2 regions of the Butyrivibrio sp. ob235 genome follow, and region 2 is predicted to be linked to the other one. Evidence: a T-box and tRNA genes for the amino acid it is inferred to sense, from the RefSeq annotation. Region 2 holds a T-box; the other holds one or more tRNA genes.
What was found. A T-box is a leader RNA that pairs with one kind of tRNA and senses whether it is charged. The one in region 2 lies ahead of metG (methionine--tRNA ligase), so its partner is inferred to be a tRNA-Met.

Region 1 (3,547 bases), on a different contig from region 2:
AGCATACATATGCTTATCAATTTCGCTTATCAGATCGATGTTCTCATCGGTGCTTAGGTCGATGATATCTCCACCGATGGCCGCAGACAGTTTATAAGGTTTTTTTGACGCGTCATTGTAATCTTCTATAGCATCAGCAATAAATTCTTTATAATCAGCGATTGAATGTGTTGCTGTTTTATCCAGAATTACGATAAACTCGTCTCCTGCAAAGCGGATAACAACGCCGTTATTCATTACTACCTGGTTCAAAATATCGGCCATAGCAATTAGTGCATTGTCGCCTTCCGTATGAGAATAGTTGTCGTTTATCTGCTTAAATCCGTTCATATCAAGCATTAAGGCCGAAAGTTTTTCTCCGCGTTTTTTTGCTGCATTCACTATTTCATTAAGATAAAAACGGTTAAACGCACCTGTCAGTTTGTCCAGGTAGATATTCTCATTTTGAAGGCTCAGTGCTATGCAGCACACAGACACACCCACACACGGCCAGATCAAAGATACTCCGTACAATGCCGTCTGCACCAGCATACCAACCGCAATGGGAACAAGGAACTGCCATGTCGGGAAAAAGCTGAGAATCCTACCTCTCCGCTTCGCCGCAAAGTATTCATACAGTCCATAAAGCAGGAAAAAGGCCTCAACTATTATGTACACGCCATAAAAAGAGAGCCTTCGATAGCAATTGTTTTCATCAATCAGGAACACAAGAGGTTTAAATATATTTATAAGAAGAAGCAGTATCTCACTTAGACACAATGAATATACAATCAGCCTCTGTCTACAGGACTGGCTTTCGTTGATATGTCTGACAATTATAGTTATATATGCCGGTCCTATAACGGCATTTAAGAAAAACAGGAACGAATTACCAATATACAAAAAAATGCGAACAAATGTCCCAGGCTTTCCATCAAAATAGAAAACCAGTGGATCAACGATACAGCCGGATATAACAGAAAAAATCATCACAAGAAGTATCAGACTTTCGGAATTCTTGTTCTGAATTCGCCATCCACGGCTGAGCAGGATCACTGCCATTACCAAAAGTCCAACTATATTGGACGAATAAATTGAAACAAGATTAATCATGTCTTTATGGTATTTTAGAGAAAATCCAAAGTCAATTAACTCACTATTAAAAAAGCGATATAAAAGTATTATAATTACCTTTATAGAGCTCCAAAAATTCTTTGAAAAAAATTTAAAATTATTGTTGACATTACCTTTGGGGAGCGATATACTATCCTAGTCGGTCGGCAAGAGACGACAAAAAAATGAATATGGCGAGATAGCTCAGTTGGCTAGAGCACGCGGTTCATACCCGCGGTGTCGAGGGTTCGAATCCCCCTCTCGCTATGTAGAATAAGACATAAGTCAGTGACCTATGTCTTATTTTTTATGCTATTATATCTTAGTGACCACTAGTCACAATTTTATCAAAACAAGGAAGGTTTATCTTATGAGCTATGAATTAAATGAAAAACGATATCTTGAAGAGCTTGAAAAGGAGCTGGCTATTGATTCCGTCACAGGTCAGTACCACGAGCTTCAGGATTATCTTATAAAGGAAATCGAGGCGCTCGGCTTCAAAACCACCACCCTTCACAAGGGCGGCATTTTAGCTGAAATCGGCGGCGAAGGGAATCCGCTCCTCATCACCGCTCACGGCGATACAATCGGCATGATGGTTCGCCACATCAATGATGATGGCACAATTAAGGTATACAAGGTTGGCGGTCTCTACGCATATCATACCGAGCGTGAGAATGTTCGTATTCATACAAGAAGCGGAAATGTTATAACCGGCTGCGTCCAGAGAAAGAATGCTTCAGTTCACGTCACAGAAGACGAATTAAACAAAGAAGTTGCAAGCTTTGATACCAATTCTTTTGTAGTTCTTGATGAGGATGTAAAGAGCGCTGATGATGTCAGAAAGCTTGGTATAGAAATTGGTGATTATGTAGCTGTTGAACCCAGATTTACATATGCCAATGGCTATATCAAATCACACTTTATTGATGATAAGGCACTTGTCGCACTTATTATGGAACTGCTCCACGATGTTAAAGATGGCAAAATAAAATTAAATCGTAAGATTTATGCTTTCATTCCCTTCTATGAAGAGATTGGACACGGCGGATCCTGCATTCCTTCCGATGTTAAGGATTTCCTTGCTTTGGATATCGCCTGCATCGGACCTGAACAGACCAGCTCTGAGCGCAAGGTTTCAGTATTCTGCATGGATAGTAGATTCCCTTATAATCTTGACATGATAAAAGAGCTTGAGGAAGCCGGCAGAAAATCCGGTGCTGACTATGTCCCCGATATTTTCACTCCACACTATGGAACAGACGCTGATCCGGCGCTTGTGGCAGGCTTCGATATAAGGCACGCTGCAATTGGTCCCGGCACCAGAGCAAGTCATGGCTATGAGAGAACTCATATTGATGGAATTAAGAATACATATAGTCTGCTTGCTGAATATGTAACGATATAAAAAAATAAGGCTTCCCTAATTACTGCCTTCCCCCAAGGGGAAGGCAGTAATTAGGGAAGCCTTTAATTTATTTATTTGTAACCTTCTGTGATTTTCCTGAAACACCACTTGCTTTAAGAATTTTCTTATAAGCTTTGAGCTTGCTCTTTGGAACCTGAACCTTAGCCTTTTTGTTGATCTTCTTGAAGGCATTCTTACCTACTGTTTTCTTTGAAAGGAACGGTGTCTTAATTTTCACGTTTTTAAGCTTCTTGCAGCCATAGAAAGCGTTCTGACCAATCTTCTCTACATTCTCACCGATAACAGCCGTCTTGAGGCTCTTATTACCGTTAAATGCATTCTCCGTTATTTCGGTTACTCTGTATTCGTTGCCGTCAATTACGATGGACAAGGGAATTGTAATGCTACCGGATGATGCCGATCTTGCCTTTAAAAATTTCACTGTAAGATCCGTATCATCATTCGAGGTAACCTCATAAGTATTACCCTGGCAGATAACCTTATCTCCAATATTGTGACGATAAGCTGTATTTACTACAACCACCGGCTGGCTTACTTCTTCTGTTACCACAGCATTTCCGGAGGATACTTCAGCAGATTTACTATCTTCCTTTTTGTATTTCTCCTCTATTCTGTCAATGATATCGGAAACGCCTGTCTTATCAGCTATATCCTCAGCCTTCTTTTCAGCGTCATCCTTATCGTTCTTTTTATCATCCGAAGATTTGTCATCATCATTATGAAGCTTGTCATCAATCTTATCTGATATTTCCTTCTCTTTATCAGATACGGAGCTCTTCTTTATTCTGAAGGTTTTAACTGTTTTCCCAAAATAATTGGGGTTCACTGCAGTGACAATAACATCGGCAATCCCCGGGTCAACGTTATCCTTATATTCAACGGTATAGTCATCCTTATCAAGCACAATATCGTCGTTCTTTACAGTAACCTCGGGCGTCTTCTCCTCTCCATCGTAAATGTAAGAATCCTCGCTCAGTGTCACCATTGTAGGAAGCAGTTCCTTCTTCGTTATTTTGAAATTATTTG
Region 2 (3,547 bases):
AATATTAATGAACTCAATAAAGTATAAAATCCCCTTCCCACAATATCAAGTATCTAACAGTAACTTATAACACTAACTTACAACATCAACTTATAGAAGCAACTGATAGCATTAACTCAAAACAACAGACCCTCACCACCGGCTCACAAGTCCTTAAGTTTATCTCTCTCCTCCTCTATAACAGCTTTGTCCAGGCGCTCAAACAGTATTGATATCTCCGGAAGTCTATAGCCTGAAGGAATCACCTTAAATTCCCAGGCCGTATTTATTCCAAACCAGCTGCAGACCTTATCCGATGAAAATGGCAGGAAAGGTGCAAGTACTACAGCCAGATTCGCAATGATCTGAACGCACTGATACAAAGTATTTCTGCAGGCTGCCTCGTCACTTGTTCTTGTTTTCCAGGGCTCCTGTTCGTCAAAATATTTGTTGGCTTTTCGCACCACTTCAAATACACCTTCTATGGCATCCTTGAAATTTCCTTTTTCGATCTGTTCACCTGTAGAGGTGTATAGCTGTTTCAGCGTATCATCCCAGTCTCCTGAGGAAGTGCCCTCCGGGATCACCCCGTCAAAATACTTAGTGATAAACGTAAGAGTTCTGTTTATGAAGTTTCCGTAGGCCCCTAGAAGTTCGCCGTTGTGATTATTGACATATTCTGACCAGGAAAAATCGGAGTCCTTTTTCTCGGGTCCGTTCGCCAGGAAATAATAGCGAAGAGAATCGGGATCATACTTATCCAGAAGGTCTTTTACCCAAATCGCATAATTTCTGCTTGTGGAAATCTTCTTTCCTTCCAATGTGAGATATTCACTTGATACTATCTGATCGGGAAGACGATATCCCGCGCCGTGGGTAATCAAAAGTGCAGGTAAAATAATAGTATGGAAGGGAATATTATCCTTACCATGGACATAGTAGTGCTTTGCATTTTCTCCGAAAAGCTCGTCAAAACTCTCACCTTTCCGGTCTGTTACCTGCTTAGCTGCAGACAAGTAACCAAGCACATTTTCTGCCCAGATATAAATTGTCTTTTTCTCATAGCCTTCCTTTGGAACAGGAATTCCCCATTCAAGGTCTCTGGTAAGTGCTCTGTCCCTAAGTCCCTCATCAATGTAGCGGTTTGTGAAAGATATGGCATTTTTTCTCCAGTTCACCCCATTATCAACAAGGTCGCGGAGCTGTTTTTCCAATTTACTTATAGCAATGTACAGATGAGTAGATGCCCGGAATGTCACCGGGTTCTTACAGACAGCACAGATAGGCTCTTTTAAAATTTCGGGATCAAGAACTGTTCCGCAGGCGTCACACTGATCTCCCCTTGCAGGCTCACCGCAAACAGGACAGATACCGGTTACAAATCTGTCCGCAAGGTAAGTATTGCAGCACTCGCAGTAGGCCTGAGGCGTCTCCTTTTCATAAACATAATCTCCGTCGTAGAGCTTTCTGTGGAATTCCTGCACAAATTCTTTATGCGCATCGTCGGAAGTTTTGGTGTAGCAGTCGTAGGTAAATCCAAGACGATTAAAGCAGTCCACAAATTCCTCATGATAATGATCACTGATTTCCCGGGGCGATTTTCCCTCAGACTTAGCCCTGATGGCTACAGGTGTTCCGTGACAATCACTTCCGGAAACAAAATACACTTTGTCCTTACAGGCTCTGTGATATCTTGCAAGCACGTCGCCGGGAAGAAGCCCCGCAATATGTCCGATGTGTAATGAACCGTTGGCGTAGGGCCAGGCACCACCTATCAATATATTTCTGTTCATCTCATTTCCTCCTTTGAATTAAGTTTGATAACAATCAGCAGTTTCTTAATTTTTTGTACAAAAAAAGCCCTCCTCTCTGAATTATTTTCAGGGACGAGAGCTTACGCTTCGTGTTACCACCCTAATTCACTCACACCTCACGATATGAGCCTTAGCAACTACGGATGGGAAATGATCCATCGATAGTCCGGCACTGTAACGGGCGCACCCGTCGTAGCCTAAGTTCAAAAGAACCTCGGTACGCGGCTCCAAGACCATGTTCGGTTGCTGCTTGCTCACCGGCTCTCACCAAACGCCGACTCTCTGTAAAGCTCCTAACAACTTACTCTTTCTCTTCACAGCTTTGCTATAGGTTAGTACAAACATATAGTTATGTCAACTAAAATAAAAATATAAACTCCCCGGAATCTGTTTATGATTTCCGGGGAGAAGAGAATTATCTACAATAAGTTTCACTCAGCGACCGGCTGGAAATTGATGATCTCTGCATTCATTGCTTCATCAAACATACGCTGAAGCTCTGTGTCATCATCCACCTTGTCTTCGCCGACATAATAGGTTGCATTTCCGTCGGTATCGAAGGTCTCGGAAGCTTCCTCAGCTACTGCAAGTTTTCCATCCTTGATTGTGTTCTTGGTAACAAAGTGGTGACCTGCTGTGATAAGCTTGCCATCAGCCATTGCCAGGGGATTAGCTGTTCCCTGTGAAGTAACACTGCCAAGATACTTAACGGCACCGTTCTCATCATATATGAAAATTGATGAATCAATTGCTGCGTCTGTATCATCCCACTTGTAGCAGCCGCTTGCTACCAAAAGAGCATCCGTTCCATCGATAGTTACATTTGCGTAGCCCATTCCTGCTTTAAGACTATCAACGAGTTCAGTGAAGGTTGCATACTGTGACATATCAACTTTTGAAAAATCTACAGGTGCAATATCTGAAAGAGGCTTTAGTTCAACGTCTGATTCCTTCTGGTCCTCATAGTTCTTCATAGCTTCATCGTACTCTTCCTCAGAGATAGGAGTCCATTCCTCCATATCATAGGTAGCAAACCAGGGCTTTTCCTCGTCCTCGTAGCCATCGTACTTATAGCCGTACTGACAAACCATATCTGTGTCATTGTTCATAAGTGCATAAAGTGTAACGCCGCTTTCCTCTGCTCCGCCGGAGTATTCGTTGGAGATAAATGAATTGTCGTATACATAGTATCTGTCTCTTGCTCCGCCGCTTACTACGTGAGTTGCTTCTTTGTCTACCATTGTGAATACATCGTAGATCGCACCGCTCTCAATATCACCTATGAAAAGTTCATCAATACCGTCGTCGTTTACATCCTTGTATGCAAAGCCGATTTTTGAAAGGCCGTCCTCGCCCTCTGCCTGCATTATTGCATAGTAGTCAGGTGCATAGCCCATCTCCTCGAGCTTATTGGCATCTGCGCCTTCATTTAAAGCGTCAATGAAATCACTAAGTGTATAAGCGTAAAGGTCCTTGCCCTTCATGCCTGCGCCATAACTGAAGGTTCCGCCGTTTGTAGCAGTGATATTTTTGATAATGTCTTCAGCAGCATCATAGAGTTTTCTGAAATCCTCGGGCATGTCCTTGTTGTAGTCCCACTGGATCTCTGTTGCTTCGCCCTTTACCACATCGTAGCTAGCGCCATCCTTGTCAAACAGCTCGCCCTTCTTCATATAAGGTCCGCCGGCATATTCTGAAGGTGTCTCTCTTGCCCAGATTGAGAAAATAAGTCCGGGGAAGCCTTCCTCTCTTGT

Region 1: it encodes a tRNA-Met, which carries the amino acid that the T-box ahead of metG (methionine--tRNA ligase) is inferred to sense. The anticodon was not compared.

The regions. Positions count from the first base shown of each region.
Region 1 covers NZ_FOBE01000011.1:6,187-9,733, forward strand. Annotated here, with positions in the region: gene BMW61_RS09715 (GGDEF domain-containing protein) at 1-1,092, opposite strand, end outside; tRNA gene BMW61_RS09720 (tRNA-Met) at 1,286-1,359, shown strand; gene BMW61_RS09725 (M42 family metallopeptidase) at 1,463-2,500, shown strand; gene BMW61_RS09730 (leucine-rich repeat protein) at 2,568-3,547, opposite strand, start outside.
Region 2 covers NZ_FOBE01000007.1:62,771-66,317, forward strand. Annotated here, with positions in the region: gene metG (methionine--tRNA ligase) at 144-1,772, opposite strand; T-box leader at 1,859-2,120, opposite strand; gene BMW61_RS07600 (hypothetical protein) at 2,225-3,547, opposite strand, start outside.